One region of the Embleya australiensis genome, then DNA from elsewhere that is predicted to be linked to it. Evidence: riboswitches for the same ligand, from Rfam matches in the RefSeq annotation. Region 1 holds a riboswitch; the other holds the start of a gene.
The links. A riboswitch is a leader RNA that binds a small molecule or an ion and turns the genes downstream of it on or off. The one in region 1 is predicted to bind glycine.

Region 1 (9,668 bases):
CCAAGGAGAACGCCAAGTGGCTGTACGACCGGGTGATCCCCGGTGACATGGTCGAGATCTCCGGCTCCGACGAGCGCACGGTCGACGCCGACAACGGCTTCGCCGACTGGAACCTGAGCTGGGACAAGTGGACCGCGACCGGCACGCCCGGCACCACGCAGGGCACGACGACCCCCACGCACTGAGGCGTCCGGCGGACGGGGCCGCGGCGGATGTCGTGGCCCCGCTCACCGCCCGCCGAGGTGGCGACGCCTATGGTCGGATCGGCACATCAGGGCTGACCAGAGGAGAGCGTCATGGGCGAATTCGTGAACCTGGAAGTGGCCGACGGTGTCGGCACGATCCGGCTGAGCCGGCCGCCGATGAACGCGCTGAACCGGCAACTCCAGGAGGAGCTGCGGGCGGTGGCGCAGGAGGCGGGTGAGCGGGCCGACGTGCGCGCCGTGGTGATCTACGGCGGGGAGAAGGTGTTCGCGGCGGGTGCGGACATCAAGGAGATGGCCGAGATGACCTACACGGACATGGCCGACCGGGGCGCCGCGCTGCAATCCGCGTTCACCGCCGTCGCCGAGATCCCCAAACCGGTGGTCGCCGCGATCACCGGCTTCGCGCTCGGCGGCGGTTGCGAGTTGGCCCTGTGCGCCGACGTGCGCGTGTGCGCCGACAACGCCAGGCTCGGCCAGCCCGAGATCACGCTGGGCATCATCCCGGGCGCCGGCGGCACCCAGCGCCTGCCCCGCCTGATCGGCCCGTCCAAGGCCAAGGACCTGATCTACACGGGCCGCTTCGTCGCCGCCGACGAGGCCCTCGCGATCGGCCTGGTCGACCGGGTCGTCCCGGCCGAGGACGTCTACGCGGAGGCCGTGAGGTGGGCCGGGCAATTCGCCAACGGCCCGGCCTACGCCCTGCGCGCCGCGAAGGAGTCCATCGACCGCGGCCTCGAAACCGACCTGAACACGGGCCTGGACATCGAACGCCTCCAGTTCACCGCCCTGTTCGCCACCGAGGACCGCACCACCGGCATGCGCGCCTTCGTGGCCAAGGAAAAGCCCAAGTTCTCCGGCCGCTGACCGAGGCGACCCCGGCGGGGCCGCGACGAAACGGGGCGCCGACTCGGCAGGTGTCGAGTCGGCGCCCCGGTTTTCGTCGTGTCGACGAACCCGATCCGCAGGATCAGAGGTTCGGGTAAAGCGGGTGCTTTTCGGCCAGGGTGGTGACCCGGGCGGTGAGCGCGGCCTTGCGGGTGTCGTCGAAGTCGGGGAGCAGGGCCTCGGCGATGATGTCGGCGACCTCCTCGAAGTCCGCCTTGCCGAAGCCGCGGGTGGCCAGGGCCGGGGTGCCGATCCGCAGGCCGGAGGTGACCATCGGCGGGCGCGGGTCGAACGGGACCGCGTTGCGGTTGACCGTGATGCCGATCGAGTGCAGGCGGTCCTCGCCCTGCTGCCCGTCCAGCTCCGAGTCGCGCAGGTCGACCAGGACCAGGTGCACGTCGGTGCCGCCGGTGAGCACGGTGATGCCCACGTCGGTGACGTCCTTGCGGGTCAGCCGCTCGGCGAGGATGGCCGAGCCCTCCAGGGTCCGCTTCTGGCGGTCCTTGAAGTCGTCGGAGGCGGCGACCTTGAACGCCACCGCCTTGCCCGCGATCACGTGCTCCAGGGGACCGCCCTGCTGGCCCGGGAAGACCGCCGAGTTGATCTTCTTGGCGTATTCCGCCTTGGACAGGATCACGCCGCCGCGCGGGCCGCCCAGGGTCTTGTGCGTCGTGGTGGTGACCACGTCGGCGTACGGCACGGGGCTGGGGTGCAGGCCCGCGGCGACCAGACCGGCGAAGTGCGCCATGTCGACCATCAGGAAGGCGCCGACCTCGTCGGCGATCCGGCGGAACTCGGGGAAGTCGAGCTGCCGGGGATAGGCCGACCAGCCGGCGATGATCAGCTTCGGCCGGTGCTCCTTGGCGAGCCGCTCGACCTCCTCCATGTCGACGCGGTGGGTCTTTTCGTCGACGTGGTAGGCGACCACGTTGTAGAGCTTGCCGGAGAAGTTGATCCGCATGCCGTGGGTGAGGTGGCCGCCGTGGGCCAGGTCCAGGCCGAGGATCGTGTCGCCGGGGGAGAGCAGCGCGAACATCGCGGCGGCGTTGGCCGACGCGCCCGAGTGCGGCTGCACGTTGGCGGCCTCGGCGCCGAACAGCTCCTTGACCCGGTCGATGGCGAGCTGCTCGACCACGTCGACGTGCTCGCAGCCGCCGTAGTAGCGCCGGCCGGGGTAGCCCTCGGCGTACTTGTTGGTGAGAACGGAGCCCTGCGCCTCCAGCACCGCCACGGGGGCGAAGTTCTCGGAGGCGATCATCTCCAGGGTGTTCTGCTGGCGGTGCAGCTCGTCGGCGACGGCGGCGGCGACCTGCGGGTCCACCTCGCCCAGGGGACGGTCCAGGATCGTCACGGTTGTCAGCTCCTCGATCGGGTCGATCTCGATCATTCGCCGCAGAACGCGGCGTATTCGTCGGCCGACAGCAGGCCCTCGGCCTCGCCGTCGATGCGCACCTTGAACAGCCAGCCCGCCCCGAAGGGGTCGGAGTTCACCAGGGCCGGGTCCTCGACGACGGCGTCGTTTATCTCGACGACCTCGCCGGAGACCGGCGCGTACATGTCGCTGACCGACTTCGTGGACTCCAGCTCGCCGCACGGCTCACCGGCGACGACCACCCGGCCGACCTCGGGAAGCTCAACGAACACCACGTCGCCGAGCGCCTCGGCCGCGTGTTGGGTGATGCCCACGACGGCGGGGGAGGCCGCCTCGTCGAGCCACTCGTGTTCCTTGCTGTAGCGCAGGTGCTGGGGTGCGTGCACGGGTCCATTCTCCATTCGAATGAGGTAAGTCCGTCCCTCAGGATGATTTGGGACGTTTTCCGGTGATATAGGGAAGGGTTCGGCTCAGCCGCGCTTGTAGAACGGCAGCGCCACCACCTCGACCGGCTCGGCCTTGCCGCGGATGTCCACCGCCAGCCGGGTGCCCGGTTCGGCCCGCTCCACCGCCACGTAGGCCATCGCGATCGGCATGCCGAGCGTCGGCGACGGCGCGCCGGAGGTGACCTCGCCGACCCGCTCGCCGCTGTCCGCGTCCACCACCGGGTAGCCCGCGCGCGGGACCCGCTTGCCCGGCGAGGTCAGCCCGACCAGCGTGCGGCGCACGTCCGCCTCCGCCGCGGCCAGCGCCTCGCGGCCGACGAAGTCCTCGGGCTTGTCCAGCCGGACCACCCGGCCCAGGTTGGCCTCGTACGGCGTGGTGTCCCGGGTCAGCTCGTGGCCGTACAGCGGCATGCCCGCCTCCAGGCGCAGCGTGTCCCGGCAGGACAGGCCGGCCGGCACCAAGCCGTGCGGCTTGCCCGCGGCCAGCAGCGCGTCCCACAGCGCGACCGCGTCGCCGGGCGCGGCGAACAGCTCGAAGCCGTCCTCGCCGGTGTAGCCGGTGCGGGCGAGCAGCACGGGCACGCCCGCGACCTCGGTGCGCAGGATCGCGTAGTACTTGAGCGCGGGCAGGTCGGCGTCGGTCAGCGAACCGACGATCTCCGTCGACGCGGGCCCCTGCACGGCGAGCAGCGTGTACTCCTCGGACGCGTCGCGCACCGTCGCGTCGAAGTCGCTCGCGCGGTACTTCAGGCTGCCCGCCACCACGTCGGCGTTGGACGCGTTGGCCACCACCACGAAGTGCTCTTCGCCGAGGCGGTACACGATCAGGTCGTCGACGATGCCGCCCTCCTCGGTGCAGATCATCGTGTACCGGGCGCGGTCGATCCCGATCTTCGAGACGAAACCGACCAGGGCGTGGTCGAGCGCGCGGGCGGCCTCCGGGCCGGTGACCTCGATCTCGCCCATATGGGTGAGGTCGAACAGGCCGGCCGTGGTGCGCACCGCGGTGTGCTCGTCCCGCTCGCTTCCGTACCGCAGCGGCATCCGCCACCCGGCGAAGTCGGTCATCGTGGCCCCGAGCGCGTCGTGCACGGCGTCGAGCGGGGTCCGGCGGTCGGTGGTCATGCGAAGACTCCTTCGAAGGGACGCCGGCGGAAGCCCCCGGCGGGCGCGGACCGGTCCGGGGCATGCCGGACGGCGCGGACCCGGGCGCGGGCCCGAGGTGCGACGAAAGGTGACGGGTGCTGCGGCCCGTACGAGAACGAATTCGAGGACAAAGGGGGCTCCCTGCCATGGCGTTCAGCCCTTTTCGGCCAAAGTCGGTCGAAAAGTGGGGTGCCCTCCCCTTCTGTCATCGGAACCTGAGAGCTTCATCCCGTCCGCCGCTGCCGCGTCGGGCCGGGATTTGCACCGTGGGTGAGCCGCACCGACGGTGCGCCTGCTTTCCAGAAGTGCCTGACCCATGCGGTATCGGTGCCTGAGAGATTCCGGGGAGGAGTTGCTCCTTCGGCGCCCCGCTCGATGGCGAGGACTCTTCCGCGTGGGGTCGACGGCCGTTATGAGGTTGTGCCCGGCATGCTAGCGCGTGTCGTCAATCCCCCGCCGGTGCCGGGGGAGCGCCGGCGCCCGCTCGCGCCCTCGGTGCGACACCATGCGCAGGGCACGAGGGTTCGGGACATCAGGGGAGGATTCGTGGAGACGGATTCGGCGGGGGCGCATACCGGCGCCGCGGTGGGCGGCATGTTGATCCCCCGGTCCGTGCACGACCTGCGGGAGGAGCGGCATCGGGAGGGGGAGCGGGACGGGGTCCGGCGGGTGGACGTGCTGTCCTATCCGGCCTCGTGCGTGCTCGTGGTGACCGGCCTGCCGGGCGCGGGCAAGAGCACGCTCCTGGCCCGGGTGGTCGCCGCCGGGCCCTCGGTCGCGGTCCTGGACGCCGATCTGGTCCGGGCCCGCTGGGCGCTGCGGGTGGGGCGGCTGCCGTACCGGGCCTACCGGCCGCTGGTGCGGCTGTCGCACTACGGCGAGGTGGCCCGGGCGCTGCGCGGCCCCGGAGCGGTGGTGGTGCACGACAGCGGCCGCAATCCGATCCTGCGCCGGGTACTGGTGCGCGCGGCCCGGCGGCGCGGCATCCCGGCACACGCGCTGCTCCTTGACGTCACGGCCCATCAGGCGCTTTCCGGCCAACGTGCGCGCGGTCGCGGAGTGTCCACCGCGGTGTTCGCCCGACACCACCGGGAATGGCGCGCGCTGCTCGCCCGGCTCGCCCCGTGGCTGGACGCCGGACCCGCCCTCGCCTCCGCCCCGGGCGGCTTCACCTCGTGTGTACTGCTCGACCGCCCGGCCGCGCGGCAGCTGCGCCGGATCGTTTTCGCAGACCCCCTACCCGGACAGTCCCGACGGCGGGATGCGGACAAGTCGTAAACTGCGCCGGACACCAAGAGGAGCACCACCATGCCGTTCCCGGCCAATCCCGTGGAGAGCGCGCTCGTCGCGGCGATGCGCGACCCGTCCCGGGCCGAGGCCCTGTTCGAGGCCCTCGCCGAGGCGGACGTGTGGGTGCCGCTGCCCGAGGGGGGCAGCGCCGCCGACACCGAACTGACCCTGCCCACCGCCGAGATCGACGGTCGGCCGTATGTGCCCGTGTTCTCCTCGGAGGAGCAGTTCCGCCGGCTCGCGGGGCCGATGGCGGGCACCGTGGCGCCGATGCGCGAGTTCGCCCGAGGGCTGCCGCCGCACATCGGCATCGTGGTCAACCCGGGCGGCGAGGTGGGCATCCCGATCCCGCCGCCGGGTGTGCTGGAGCTGGCCCGGCTGCCCGGCGCGGGCCGCCGCGGCGCACGGGTGCGGTTGTACGAGCCCGACCAGGAGCCGATGGACTTCCTGATCGCCGCCGCCGCCGAGTTCATCCACGTCCCCGTGGTGCTCAGCGCCCGGCGCGGCCTGGGCGAGGTCGAGTCCGATCCGCCGGTCCTGTTCGTCGGCGTCGAACTGGACCGGTGGCAGGAGGAGGACCGGCTGGCCGCGATCGGCGCCCTGGAGCGTGCGCTCGGCCGCGCCGCGTGCCCGTGGCCGGTCAACGTGGTGCTTCTGGACGTGGCGCAGGATCCTGTGGGGGACTGGATGCTGGAGCGGACGCAGCCGTTCTATCTGCGGGCCGACCAGCGCTGAGCCCGTCCGGCCGCGGCCGGCACCGGTGTCGAAAAACATGGGGTTCGGGGAGGACGTCGTGAACCAGGTCGAGCAGGCGTTGAGCCAGGTGGCCCCCGGGCGCTACGACGCCTACGAGCGGTTGCTGCAAGCGCTCGTCGGCGCGCCCGTGTGGATGTTGTTGTGGCAGGGGCAACCCGGCAGCCCGGACGCGCAGTACGGGAACATGGACGTGGCCGGATGGCGCTACGCGCCGGCGTTCACGTCCGAGGAACAGCTGCGTCTCAGTGGCTGGGACCGCTCGTTCGAGATCTGTCCGGTCCCCGAGATCGCGTCCTCGCTGTACACCGACCGCTGGGGTCTGTGGCTGAATCCGCACGCCCAGGGCGGTGGCGTCGGCGTGCCCTACCTCGACCTGCGCCGCATCGTCGGCGGCCTGGACCGACTGATGGCCGGCCCCCTGGCGGTCGGCGAACCCACCCTGTGGGACCCGGCGTTCTACTCCCTGCTCGGCGGTCAGCTGTTCCAGACCCAGGTGGTGCGCGCCGCCCACCGGGCCTGGGTGCGCCCCACCGTCGGCCCCGAACGCCTCGTGATCGGGCTGCGCCTGACGGACAATCAGCCCGCCACGATGCAGCGCATGCGCGACGCGATGGCCCGCGCGTCGGCCGCCGCGCCGCCCGGTCTGACGCTCTCCTCGGTCGCGCTCGACGACCCCTTCGACCCGATCGCCGCGTGGATGCGCGAGCACACCCGGCCGTTCATCGGCATCGACATGCTCGACGAGGCCGCCCGCCACGGCGGGTGATCGACATGCTCGACGAAGGCGCCCGTCCCGCACGGTGATTCACATGGCCGCCGCGGGCACACGCCACGCGCAGTGAGCGAAGATCGGCGGAACGTGGCGAGCCGGGGCAACAGGCAGTGATGCCCCCAAAAAACTGACGTCACGTCATCAACCGCTGCCTTGTTGTGATTTCGTGACCGATCTACGCGGATCAACCAGTGAATCGTGTCTGCGTAATCACGGTTCAGTAAAGGTATTCCTCCACCCCTGTTCGTGACCCGCGTCACGGAGGAGTCTCACCCGGACGACAGATCCCGAAGATCATCGGGATCGCAATGCCGGGTATGGCGACGGGACGCGGCGATCCCGAGCCGCCGTCGCATCCGTGAGCGGGGAGGGTCGATCCATGACGGCACCGATCGAGACCACCGGTGTGGCCCGAGAGGCGCACCCCGAGGCGATCGCCGAGGCAGCCGGCGCACGCATCGAGGGTCGGTCGCTCGGTCAGATCGCGTGGGCCCGATTCCGCCGCGACAGGGTCGCGATGGCCGGTGGTGTGGTGATCATCCTCATGGTGCTCATCGCGATCTTCGCGCCGCTCATCACCGACGCGATCGGCGGTGGACCCACCGAGTACCACGACGATCTGCTCGACCCGGTGCTGAACATCCCCAACGGCAGCTTCGGCGGCGCGAGTTGGGACCACCCGCTGGGTCTGGAGCCGGTCAACGGCCGGGACATCTTCTCCCGCATCTGCTACGGCGCCCGCGTCTCCATGCTGGTCGCCTTCCTCGCCACCCTGCTCTCCGTGGTGCTCGGCGTCGTCCTGGGCACCGTGGCGGGCTACTTCGGCGGCTGGATCGACGGGCTGATCAGCCGCGCCATGGACGTCTTCCTGGCCTTCCCGCTGCTGCTGTTCGCGATCGCCATCGGCAGCAGCCTCCAGGGCGAGGCCTTCGGCCTCCACGGCGACACGCTCCGCATCACCGTGCTGATCTTCGTGATCGGGTTCTTCAGCTGGCCGTACATCGCTCGCATCGTCCGCGGCCAGACGCTCTCGCTGCGCGAACGCGAGTTCGTCGAGGCGGCGCGCAGCCTCGGGGCCACCGACCGGCACATCATCTTCAAGGAGTTGTTGCCGAACCTGGTGGGTCCGATCCTGGTCTACTCCACGCTGCTGATCCCGACGAACATCCTGTTCGAGGCCGCCCTTTCCTACCTGGGGGTCGGCGTACAGGAACCCACCGCCTCGTGGGGTGGCATGCTCTCGGCGGCCACCCCCCGGTACCAGGACGCGCCGATGTTCATGGTCGTCCCCGGAGTCACCATCTTCATCACCGTGCTCGCGTTCAACCTGCTCGGCGACGGCCTTCGAGACGCCCTCGACCCGCGCAGCCGCTGAATATCCCGCAAGTCCCCACGAGGAGGCACGACCAGCGATGAAACACCCGGTAACTCGCAGGCGCAGGACCCAAGCGCTGATCGGCATGGTGGCTGTCACCGCGATGGCCGCCACCGCGTGTGGCGGTGGTGGCGGCGGCTCGAAGAAGTACAGCCCGAGCAACAAGGCGATCACCGAAGTGGTCAACCAGTCCACCAAGAAGGGTGGCACGCTCAAGCTGGTCAGCTCGGACAAGTTCGACTCGCTGGACCCGGGCGACATGTACTACGCCTCGGCGTGGAACTTCTCCCGCCTGATGGCGCGTCCGCTGCTCACCTTCAAGCCCGCCCCGGGCAACGCGAGCTACGAGTTCGCGCCGGACCTGGCCACCGACGTGGGCAAGACCGACGACGGCGGCAAGACCTGGACGTACCACCTGCGCAAGGGCGTGAAGTACGAGGACGGCGTCGAGGTCAAGGCGTCGGACGTCAAGTACGCCGTGGAGCGGACCTTCGACAAGGAGGTCCTGCCCAACGGCCCGGGCTACTTCGCCCAATACCTGGACCCCGACGGCACCTACAAGGGTCCGTACAAGGACTCCGCGCCGGACAAGCTGGGTCTGAGCGCGATCGAGACGCCGGACGACTACACCATCATCTTCAAGATGAAGGAGCCGTTCGCGGACTTCAACTACCTCGCCGCGCTCCCGCAGACCGCGCCGGTCCCGCCCGCCAAGGACACCGGCAAGGAGTACGTCAAGCACCCCCTCGCCTCCGGCGCGTACATGGTCGACGGCCAGTACGAGCCCGGCAAGGCGGTCAACCTGATCCGCAACCCGAACTGGGACCCGGCGACCGACCCGCTGCGCAAGGCGCTGCCGGACCGGATCGAACTGCTGGAGAAGCAGGACGCGAACGACGTCGACAACCGACTCTTCGCCGGCACGGCGCAGTTGGACGTGGTCGGCACCGGCGTCCAGGCTGCCGCGCAGAACAAGATCCTCACGGACAAGAAGCTCGCGGACAACGCGGACGACGCGATCTCCGGCGCGCTGGCCTACCTGGCGATCAGCTCCAAGACCCCGCCGTTCGACAACGTGCACTGCCGGCGCGCCGTGCAGTACGCGGTCAACAAGTCGCAACTGCAGCGCGCGCAGGGTGGCGAGGTCGGCTCCGACATCGCGACCAACCTGATGCCGCCGACGCTGGCCGGTTCCAAGGTCACCGACATGTACCCCAACGGTGCCAAGCACACCGGTGATGTGGCCAAGGCCAAGGACGAACTGAAGCAGTGCGGCAAGGCCGACGGCTTCAGCACCGTGCTGACCGCGCGCGCCAACCGGCCCAAGGAGGTCGCGGGCGCCACGTCGGTGCAGAACGCGCTCGCCAAGATCGGCGTCAAGGTCGAGATCCGGCAGTACCCCTCGGGTGACTACTTCTCG
Region 2 (9,668 bases), 4.4 Mb from region 1:
CCCCTCCCCGGATTTTCCGGGTTTCTTGGACTCTGCATCGAAATGAGGCGGTCTCATGGTCCTGCGTGTGCCCGAGGCTCCCGAATCGGCCCGACGAGCGGCGCGAGCCGTACTCGATTCCCGTGAATCGCTTCCCGTCGACTGCCGCGCCGATCAAGCCGCGCTCACGGCCGGATTCCCGCACCGCGTCTTCGAGATCGACCTGCTCGACCTGGTCTCCGAGCGCGGTGTCCGCAGCGCTCGGCAGGTGGGTTGGCGCTGGCTCATGTGGTCCGGCGACACGGTCGTCGGCGGCATCGAGGTCCGCACCGGCCCGACCGGTCACGGCGTCGGCCGATTCGTCGAGGGCCCGTTCACCGTCGCCACCGCGCCCGCCGCCGCAGCGGCCCGCGCACTGCCCGGGACCCTGCTGCGCCGCGACGAGGCGCGCCTGCTGAACGTCCCCGGGATGTACATGGTCGCGCTCTGGCTGGCGGACGAGGCGGGCGGTGTCGACCTGCTCATCCCGCTCGCCCCGGCGCCCTGCGGGGTGCAGGCGCTGCGCGGATACACCGCGGCCGAACTGGCCGAAGTCCTGGCCGCGCGTACCCGCCGGCCGGCCGCCGTGGGGGCTCCGGACAGCTGATCACACCCGGCCGTTCACACGTGTGGTCACATCTTGGGCGCAGTCGGGTGAGAACCGCGATAAGTCCTGCGCGAGGCGGTTTCAAGGCGGAGACTGTGATCTGCCGGGCAATGGGGCCCGGCGCGCTCCGCGCAGACAGAGAAGGTACGAGGATGTGCCAGCACCGACCGCATTGCCCCCCGGCGGACAGCCCCGATCGTGAGGCCGCCGTCGTCGTGGCCGCTCATTTCGAACAGGGATGGAGCCTGCTGTGCAACGGCGTCGTCCTGTTCGAGGACACGGGCGAACTGCTGCCGGACGGACGCACCATCGCCCCGCACCGACCCCGGGTGGGGTTGGTTTCGGCGGCCTGAACCGTTCGCACGGCCCTGACGAGCCGGAGGTCCCTCGGAACGACCTCCGGCTCTCGTCTGCCCGCGACCCGGTCCGGCGGCGACGCGTGGCCGGAGCCCGGGTCGACCCGGAGCCCCCGCGCCGCGGTCCCGATACAGTCCGAGCGGCACCGGCTGCGCGCGAGACTCGGAGTTTTGTCCCCATGGGCATTGGCGACACTGGCGACACCCCTCGGCCCGGTCGCCCGCGTGACCCGCGCACCGACGAGTCGATTTTGGCCGCGGCCCGCGAACTGGTCGCCGAGCAGGGGTACAACCGGGTCAGTATCGACGCGGTCGCCCGCCGCGCGGGGGTGACCAGGCCGACCGTGTACCGCCGCTGGCCGTCGAAGGCGCACCTGGTGCACGAGGCGGTGTACCCGGCCCGCGAGATGAGCTTCCGGCCGCTGCCGCACGAGGACTTCGCCACGGGCGTGTCGCGCTTCGCCGAGGCCGCGCTCGAGTCCTTCCGCCGCCCGGAGACCGCGGCGGCGGTGCCCGGGCTGCTCGCCGAGTACCGCGACCAGCCCGAACTGAAGGATCTGCTCGTGGCCCGAATGGATCCCGTCCGGGCGATCTTCCGGGCCTTCGTCACGGACGCGATCGCGCGTGGCCAGGCCCGCCCCGACCTGGACGCGGATCTGCTGTTCGAATCGCTCAGCGGCGCGCTGATGTTCGGCGTCCTGGGCAGCGACCTGGCCGCCAAGCCCGGCTTCGCCGCCTCGGTGGCCCGCCTGCTGACCTACGGCGCGGCCCGCCCCTGAGCGGTGGCTCGGGGACGGGCCGCGCGGGCCCGCGGATCAGTTGGCGCCGTACGCCTCGATCGGCGGGCACGAGCAGACCAGGTTGCGGTCGCCCTGGGCGCCGTCGATCCGGCGCACCGGCGGCCAGTACTTCTCGGCCGGCACCACCCCGGCGGGGAAGACCGCCTCCTCGCGCGTGTAGGCGTGCGCCCACTCGCCGGCCAGCAGCGCGGCGGTGTGCGGGGCGTTCGCCAGCGGGTTGTCGTCGGCCGGCAGGTCACCCGAGGCGACCCGGTCGATCTCGCCCTTGATCGCGATCATCGCGTCGCAGAACCGGTCGATCTCGTGCAGGTTCTCGCTCTCGGTCGGCTCGATCATCAGCGTGCCCGGCACCGGGAAGGACATCGTCGGCGCGTGGAACCCGTAGTCGATCAGTCGCTTGGCCACGTCGTCCACGCTGACGCCGGTGGCCTTGGTGATCCCGCGCAGGTCGATGATGCACTCGTGGGCGACCAGGTCGTTCGGGCCGGTGTAGAGCACCGGGAAGTGCGGCGCGAGCCGCCTGGCGATGTAGTTGGCGCCGAGCACGGCCACCTGGGTGGCCTCCTTGAGCCCCTCCGGGCCCATCAGGCGCAGGTAGGTCCACGGGATCGGCAGGATCGCCGCGGAGCCCCACGGGGCCGCCGAGATCGGTCCCACGCCCGTCTCCGGGCCCGCGGTGGGCTGGAGCGGGTGGTTGGGCAGATACGGCGCCAGGTGCGCGCGCACCGCGACCGGGCCGACGCCGGGGCCGCCGCCGCCGTGCGGGATGCAGAAGGTCTTGTGCAGGTTCAGGTGCGACACGTCGGCGCCGATCGCGCCGCCGGGCTGGGCCAGGCCGACCAGCGCGTTCAGGTTCGCGCCGTCCACGTACACCTGGCCGCCGGCCTCGTGGATCGCCGCGCACACCTGCTCGATGCCCTCCTCGAACACGCCGTGCGTGGACGGATAGGTCACCATCAGCACCGCGAGCGTGTCCCGGTACTGCTCGATCTTCGCGTGCAGGTCGGCCAGGTCCACGTCGCCGTTCTCACCGGTCTTGACCACCACCACGCGCATCCCCGCCATCACCGCGCTGGCCGCGTTGGTGCCGTGCGCGGAGGAGGGGATCAGGCACACGTCGCGCGCGGTGTCGCCGTTGGCGTGGTGGTACGCGCGGACCGCGAGCAGCCCGGCGAGTTCGCCCTGGGAGCCGGCGTTGGGCTGGAGTGAGACCTTGGCGTAGCCGGTGATCCGGGCCAGCGAGTCGGCCAGCCCGTCGATCAACTCCAGGTAGCCCGCCGCCTGGTCGACCGGCGCGAAGGGGTGCATGTTCGCGAACTCGGGCCAGGTGACCGGCTCCATCTCGACCGTGGCGTTGAGCTTCATCGTGCACGAGCCGAGCGGGATCATGCCCCGGTCCAGCGCGTAGTCCTTGTCCGCGAGCCGACGCAGGTAGCGCAGCATGTCGGTCTCGGAGCGGTGCGTGTGGAAGACCGGGTGGGTCAGGAACTCGGTGTCGCGCAGCAGCCCCGAGGGCAGCGCGTCGGCGGTCTCGGCGTCGAGCCCGGCCACGTCGCCGCTCACCCCGAACGCGCCCCAGACCGCCTCGACGTGCGCCCGCAGCGTGGTCTCGTCACACGTGATCGCCACGTGGTCCGCGTCCACCGGCCGCAGGTTGACGCCGGCCGCGCGGGCCGCCGCGAGCACCTGCTCGGCCCGACCCGGCACCCGGGCGGTGACCGTGTCGAAGAAGTCGCCGTGCACCACCTCGACACCGCCGGCCCGCAGCCCGCCCGCCAGCACGGCCGCGTAGCGGTGCGTGCGGCGCGCGATCGAGGCGAGCCCGTCCGGCCCGTGGTAGACCGCGTACATCCCGGCCATCACCGCGAGCAGCACCTGGGCGGTGCAGATGTTGCTGGTCGCCTTCTCCCGGCGGATGTGCTGCTCGCGGGTCTGCAGCGCGAGCCGGTAAGCGGGCGCGCCGTCGGCGTCCACCGACACCCCCACCAAGCGGCCCGGCATGCTGCGGGTCAGCTTCTCGCGGACCGCCAGGTAGCCCGCGTGCGGGCCGCCGAAGGCCATCGGGACCCCGAACCGCTGGGTGGTGCCGACCGCGATGTCGGCGCCCATCGCGCCGGGCGCGCGCAGCACGGTGAGCGCGAGCAGGTCGGCGGCGACCGCCACCAGCGCGCCCTGCGCGTGCGCGGCCTCGATCACCGGGGTCAGGTCGCGAACAAGACCGTCGGTGCCCGGGTACTGGAGCAGCACCCCGAAGCAGCCGCCCTCGGGCAGCCCGTCGGCGGTGTCGGCGACCACGACCTCGATGCCCAGCGCCCGCGCGCGCGTGCGCACCACGGCGATGGTCTGCGGCAGCGTGGCCGCGTCCACGACGAACACGTCGCTCTTGGCCCGGCCCGCCCGGCGGGCCAGCGTCATCGCCTCGGCGGCGGCGGTGGACTCGTCGAGCAGCGAGGCGCCGGCCACGTCCAGGCCGGTCAGGTCGGTGACCACGGTCTGGAAGTTGAGCAGCGCCTCCAACCGGCCCTGGGAGATCTCCGGCTGGTAGGGCGTGTAGGCGGTGTACCAGGCCGGGTTCTCCAGCACGTTGCGGGTGATCACCGGCGGGGTGAACGTGCCGTGGTAGCCGAGCCCGATCATCGAGGTCAGCACGGTGTTGCGGGAGGCCAGCTCGCGCAGTTCGGCCAGCACCTCGGCCTCGGTGCGGGCGGCCGGCAACTCGAAGCCCGCGAGCGCGCGGATCGCGGCGGGCACCGCCGCGTCGGTCAGCTCGTCCAGGGACCCGTAACCGATCGCGGCGAGCATCTTCGCCTGTTCGTCGGTGTCCGGACCGATGTGCCGGCCGGTGAACGGCGACGCGGCCTCCAGGCCGGTCAACGAGCCGGGGCCGGAGGGGAGTACGGCGTGAGCACGCGTCGGGGCAGGGGTGCGCGGTGTCATCGCGAAAGGCCTCCTGGATCGCTCCTGGACGGACACGCGGGTCGCGCGCCCACCGGCCTCCCCCTCTGTCATCGGTACCTGAGAGCTTCACCCCGCCCGGAACACCGGCGGGGCCGGTCCCACGAACGCGATTTGCACCGTCGGCGAGGATCCGACCCGACTCGGCGAGCCACGTGCGGATCCTGCTTTCCAGAGTGCCCACGACCACGCGGTACGGGTGCCTGAGAGATTCCGGGGAGGAGTTGCTCCTTCGGCGCCTCGTGCGGACGAACACGAGAACTCTCCCGCGCGAACGTAATGGGCGGCTTCAACGGTATCAGCGTGGCATCGGATGCGGACGGGACGCCAGGCCGGAGGGGTGCGGGTTGTCAGGTCGACGGGGGCGGCGGAGGCGGCGGGCCGGGGTCGGCGGGTCCGGCGGGCCGGTCGTCCGCGTCGCCCGTGCCCGGCAGGGGCAGCGGCTCCCCCGGTCGCAGCGCCGGGTCGGCGAGGGCGAACGTGCGTACCCGGCCCGGCTTTCCGCCCGGGACCTCGAAGCGCACCGTGACGCGGCCGACGCCGCTGCCCTGGACCCAGCCGGGGCCGAAGTCCTCATGGACCACGTCCTGGCCCGGAGACCAGGAGACCCGCTCGGGGCCGGCCTCGGCGGGCTCCTCCCCCGCCGGCCCCGCGTCGTCGTCCTCCGGCTCCTCCGCCGGCGTGTCGGCGGCGCCGAACAGGTCCTGCTGGGCGAAGTCGGCCAAGCCGCTGACGCCCACCCCCAGCAGCCGCACTCCGCCGGTGACGTCCACCTGGGCGGCCAGGCGGCGGATCGTCTCGCGCACCACGCCCGGGTCGTCGGTGGGGCCGCGCAGCGTCTCCGAGCGGGTGAGCGTGCTGAAGTCGTAGCGGCGCAGCTTCAACACGATGGTGCGGCCGGAGCGGCCGGCCGCGCGCAGCCGCTCCACGCAGCGGATCGAGAGGCGGTCCAATTCCCTGGTGATCCGCTCGCGGTCGACCAGATCGGTGGCGAAGGTGTCCTCGACCGACACCGACTTGGCGTCCCGGTCGGCCACCACCGGGCGCGCGTCCAGGCCCGCGGCCAGGACGTGCAGGCCGTGTCCGTGCGCCTGGCCGAGCAGGCGTACCAGTTCGCTCTCGTCCACCGCGGCCAGGTCGGCGACGGTGTCCAGGCCGGCCCGGCGCAGCACGTCGCCGGTGGCCGGGCCCACCCCGGGCAGCGCGCGCACCGGGAGCGGGTCGAGCATCGCCCGTTCGGTGCCGGGCACTACCACGCACAACCCGTCGGGCTTGTCCGCCTCGGAGGCGATCTTGGCCAGCAGTTTGGAGGTGGCCGCGCCGACCGAGCAGGTCAGGCCGGTGGCGGCGTGGATGTCGGCGCGCAGGCGCACGGCGATCTCGGTGACCCGGGCGGTGTCCAGGGCGCCGCCGTGCGGGCCCGCGTCCAGGTCGATGAACGCCTCGTCCAGGCTGAGCGGTTCGACCAGCGGGGACAGCCGGTGCAGCAGTTCCATCACGGTGTCGCTGACCTGCCGGTAGAGGCCGAAGCGGGGGCTGAGGAAGGCGGCGTTGGGGCAGCGCCGGCGGGCCTCGCCGATGGACATCGCGGAGCGTACGCCGAAGACCCGGGCCTCGTAGGAGGCGGTGGCCACGACACCCCGGGCGCCGATGCCGCCCACGATCACCGCCTTGCCGGCCAGGCTGGGCTTGGCGACCTGCTCGACCGACGCGTAGAACGCGTCCATGTCGAGGTGGAGGATGCCCGGCGCCTGTCTCACACCGCGCAATCATGACGCACCGGTCCGACATCCCCGGTGAACGGTCGTTCGGGCGCGCCGCAGCGAGACGCCGGGCGGGCGGTCGCCCCCGCGGTCAGTCCTCCAGGGCGCGCCGGATCGCGTCGCTGGGGCGGGCGGTCACCCGGGGGTCCGGCTTGAACACGATCGTTCCGGTCGCCTTGATCGCGGCGAGCACCTCGCGACCGGTTCCGTACACGGTGGGTCCGATGTGGCCCCACGTCAGGGATCGGTCCGGAACACCGTAGGCATCGATGCCGGCGGCCTTGCACAGCGCCAGCGCGCGCCGCAGATGGAAGCTCTGCGTGACCACGATCATCCGCTCGATGCCGTAGATCCGCTTCGCCCGGGCGCAGGAATCCCAGGTGGAGAATCCCGAATCGTCGCTCACGACGCGTTTGTCCGGGACTCCGCGCTCGACGAGGTAGCGCCGCATCACCCCGGTCTCGTCGTAGCGGTTGTCGCCGCCATCGCCGCTGACCAGGATCACCCGGGTCTTGCCGGCCCGGTACAGCCGCAGCGCCACGTCGAGTCGGCGGGCCAGCAGATCCGACGGCCGATCCCCCCGCACGCCCGCGCCGAGCACCATCGTGACGTCGCGCGCGGGCACCCGTTCCACCGGGCGCACCCGGTCCCCGGCGTACAGGTGCAGCCCCGTCACCGGGGCCAGTCCGGCCACCGTGAGCAGGACGACGGCCTGGTAGCCGCGCCGTTGGGCACGCCGGGAGCGGGGCAGGGTGGGGCGACGAATGGGCACATCCACGTGGACGTCCCGCCCCCGCGCACCGGTTCCCACCGGCGGTATCGCCGCTCAGACCGCGCGATCTCGACGCCTGCGGGCCAATTCGTCGCCCGGATGGACCTGCGGGGTCGGCTCCCCGGTGCCGGTGTGCTCGCCCTGGAGCTGCGCGAGCGAGCCCTCGACCTCGCGCCACACCGCCCCCACCGCGATGCCGAAGACCCCCTGGCCGCCCTGGACCAGGTCGATGACCTCGTCGTAGGACGTGCACTCGTACACGCTCGCCCCGTCGCTCATCAGGGTCATCCCGGCCAGGTCGCCGATGCCGCGTCCGCGCAGGTGGGCGACCGCGATCCGGATGTTCTGCAGCGAGACGCCGGTGTCCAGGAGCCGCTTGACGATCTTCAGCACGAGGATGTCGCGGAAGCCGTACAGCCGCTGCGTGCCCGGGCCGTGGGCCGAGCGGACCGTGGGCTCGACCAGGCCGGTGCGGGCCCAGTAGTCGAGTTGCCGGTAGGTGATGCCGGCCGCCGCACAGGCGGTCGGGCCACGGTAGCCCACGTCCTCCGACGGAGTGCCGGGTGGGACGACGTCCGGCCGCCGGAGGCCCGCACCGGGGTCGGTCGCCGGCAGAGGACGTGCCGTGCGGGCGCGCTCCGCCGCCGTGATGTCGCCGGTGCTGCTCACGCCGACCTCCCTTTCGTCCCCGCGCGCCCGGGTACGGCGCGAGGAGTCTCTTTCAGTCCCGGGCCGCAGGCGGCGAGGTGCAACGCGCAGGGGTCATCCCGGAACTGTCGATTTCGACGGTAGGCAGTCACCAACAGCGCGTCAACGACCGGGGCGTTCGGCACGCCGAGTGACGCTGCTCGCACGAGTGGTTTGAACCCGGCGTCCACGGGTAGGTCTGCCGGCTTTGCCACTGATCGCTTCTGCCCGAAACCGATCGACCCTGATCGGGTCCGAGACGCGAAGAACCGCCGACCGGGACCCGGCCGCCGAGGAGGCGAGGGGGTCGGTCGACGGTTCCGAGGATGCGCCGGGCCGGAGCGGGCCGGCTATTGGCTCGTGGTGCCGAAGTCCTCGGGCGAGATGTCGTTCAGGAACTCCCTGAACTTCTCGATCTCGTCCTCCTGCTCGTTGGGGATCACGATGCCGGCCTCGTCCAGGACCGCGTCGCTGCCCACGATCGACGTCCCGGTGCGCAGCGCGAGCGCGATCGCGTCCGACGGGCGCGCGCTGACCTCCACGCCGCCGGAGAAGACCAGCTCGGCGTAGAACACGCCCTCGCGCAGGTCGGTGATCCGGATCTGGGTCAATTCCTGCCCCAACGCCTCCAGCACGTCCCGGAAGAGATCGTGCGTCAGAGGACGCGCGGGTACCACGCCCTGTTGGGCGAACGCGATGGCCGTCGCCTCTACCGGGCCGATCCAGATGGGGAGATAACGATCGCCCCCCGTCTCCCGTAGGAGCACGATCGGCTGGTTAGAGGGCATCTCCACCCGGACGCCCACAACCTCTAGCTCGTTCACATCGCCACACTAGCGCGCTCGACTGTCGGTGACCGATCCCCGGGGGCCGAATAGGTCGGGGATTCGTCGTTTTTTCTTCGTGGCGCCGTCGGGGGGCCGGCGCGGGTCCGGGGCCCGGCGGCGACCGTACGCCGGGGTAGGGCGCCGAGCGGGCGCGCCGGTCAGCGGCCCAGGCGTGGCGCGAGCGCGGTGGTGACCAGGACGGTGTGCAGGCGCGAGGTGAGCGCCAGCAGGTCGCGGACGGTCTCCTCGGCGCCCGCCTTCGCGCGGGCGCCCCTGCGGTGCAGGAGCGGCGCGACGATCTGCTCGACCAGGGCGGCCTCGCGGTCCGCCGCGGCCTTGGCCTGGCGCAGGTGACGCGGCTCGACGCCGTAGCGGCCCAGCGCGGCCACCAGGCGGGCCACCACGAGCGCGTCCCCGTCGTAGACCACACCCTCCTCGGCCGCGTCCGCACCGGCCTCGTCGGGGCGCGGGCGGTGCGGCTGGATCAGGCCGAACTCCTCCAGGCGGGCCAGGTCCGCGTCCTGGATGCCGGCCGCGGCGATCAGCCCCGGCCGGTCGAGGAGCACCGTGCCCCCGTCCCGGCCGGCCGCTCCGGGATCGCCGTCCCCGTTCCGGGGGTGCTCGGATTCGGCCGGGGTCGGGCCGGCCGGTTCGAGCCCGCGATCCATCGCGTCGAGCTGGTCCTTGATCACCCGCAGCGGCAGGTAGCGGTCGCGCTGCACACGCAGCACGTAGCGCAGTCGTTCGATGTCGGCGGGGCCGAACTTGCGGTAGCCCGACGGGCTCCGCTGCGGCTCGATGAGCCCTTCCGCCTCGAGGAACCGGATCTTGGAGATGCTGATGTCCGGGAACTCGGGACGCAACAGGGTCAACACCCCGCCGA

Region 2: it holds a riboswitch for glycine, as region 1 does, so the genes downstream of both, gcvP (aminomethyl-transferring glycine dehydrogenase) here and gcvT (glycine cleavage system aminomethyltransferase GcvT) in region 1, are expected to answer to the same signal.

What each region holds. Positions count from the first base shown of each region.
Region 1 is NZ_CP182422.1:5,057,357-5,067,024, forward strand. It holds gene ACMXN5_RS22045 (L,D-transpeptidase) at 1-185, shown strand, start outside; gene ACMXN5_RS22050 (enoyl-CoA hydratase/isomerase family protein) at 297-1,070, shown strand; gene glyA (serine hydroxymethyltransferase) at 1,174-2,478, opposite strand; gene gcvH (glycine cleavage system protein GcvH) at 2,475-2,849, opposite strand; gene gcvT (glycine cleavage system aminomethyltransferase GcvT) at 2,934-4,034, opposite strand; glycine riboswitch at 4,248-4,364, opposite strand; glycine riboswitch at 4,365-4,458, opposite strand; gene ACMXN5_RS22070 (AAA family ATPase) at 4,602-5,333, shown strand; gene ACMXN5_RS22075 (enhanced serine sensitivity protein SseB) at 5,364-6,080, shown strand; gene ACMXN5_RS22080 (enhanced serine sensitivity protein SseB C-terminal domain-containing protein) at 6,139-6,867, shown strand; gene ACMXN5_RS22085 (ABC transporter permease) at 7,253-8,248, shown strand; gene ACMXN5_RS22090 (ABC transporter substrate-binding protein) at 8,286-9,668, shown strand, end outside.
Region 2 is NZ_CP182422.1:688,798-698,465, forward strand. It holds gene ACMXN5_RS02910 (hypothetical protein) at 56-625, shown strand; gene ACMXN5_RS02915 (DUF5999 family protein) at 778-978, shown strand; gene ACMXN5_RS02920 (TetR/AcrR family transcriptional regulator) at 1,161-1,760, shown strand; gene gcvP (aminomethyl-transferring glycine dehydrogenase) at 1,797-4,718, opposite strand; glycine riboswitch at 4,918-5,015, opposite strand; gene ACMXN5_RS02930 (DNA polymerase IV) at 5,087-6,496, opposite strand; gene ACMXN5_RS02935 (SanA/YdcF family protein) at 6,591-7,277, opposite strand; gene ACMXN5_RS02940 (MerR family transcriptional regulator) at 7,326-7,940, opposite strand; gene ACMXN5_RS02945 (bifunctional nuclease family protein) at 8,309-8,782, opposite strand; gene ftsR (transcriptional regulator FtsR) at 8,944-9,668, opposite strand, start outside.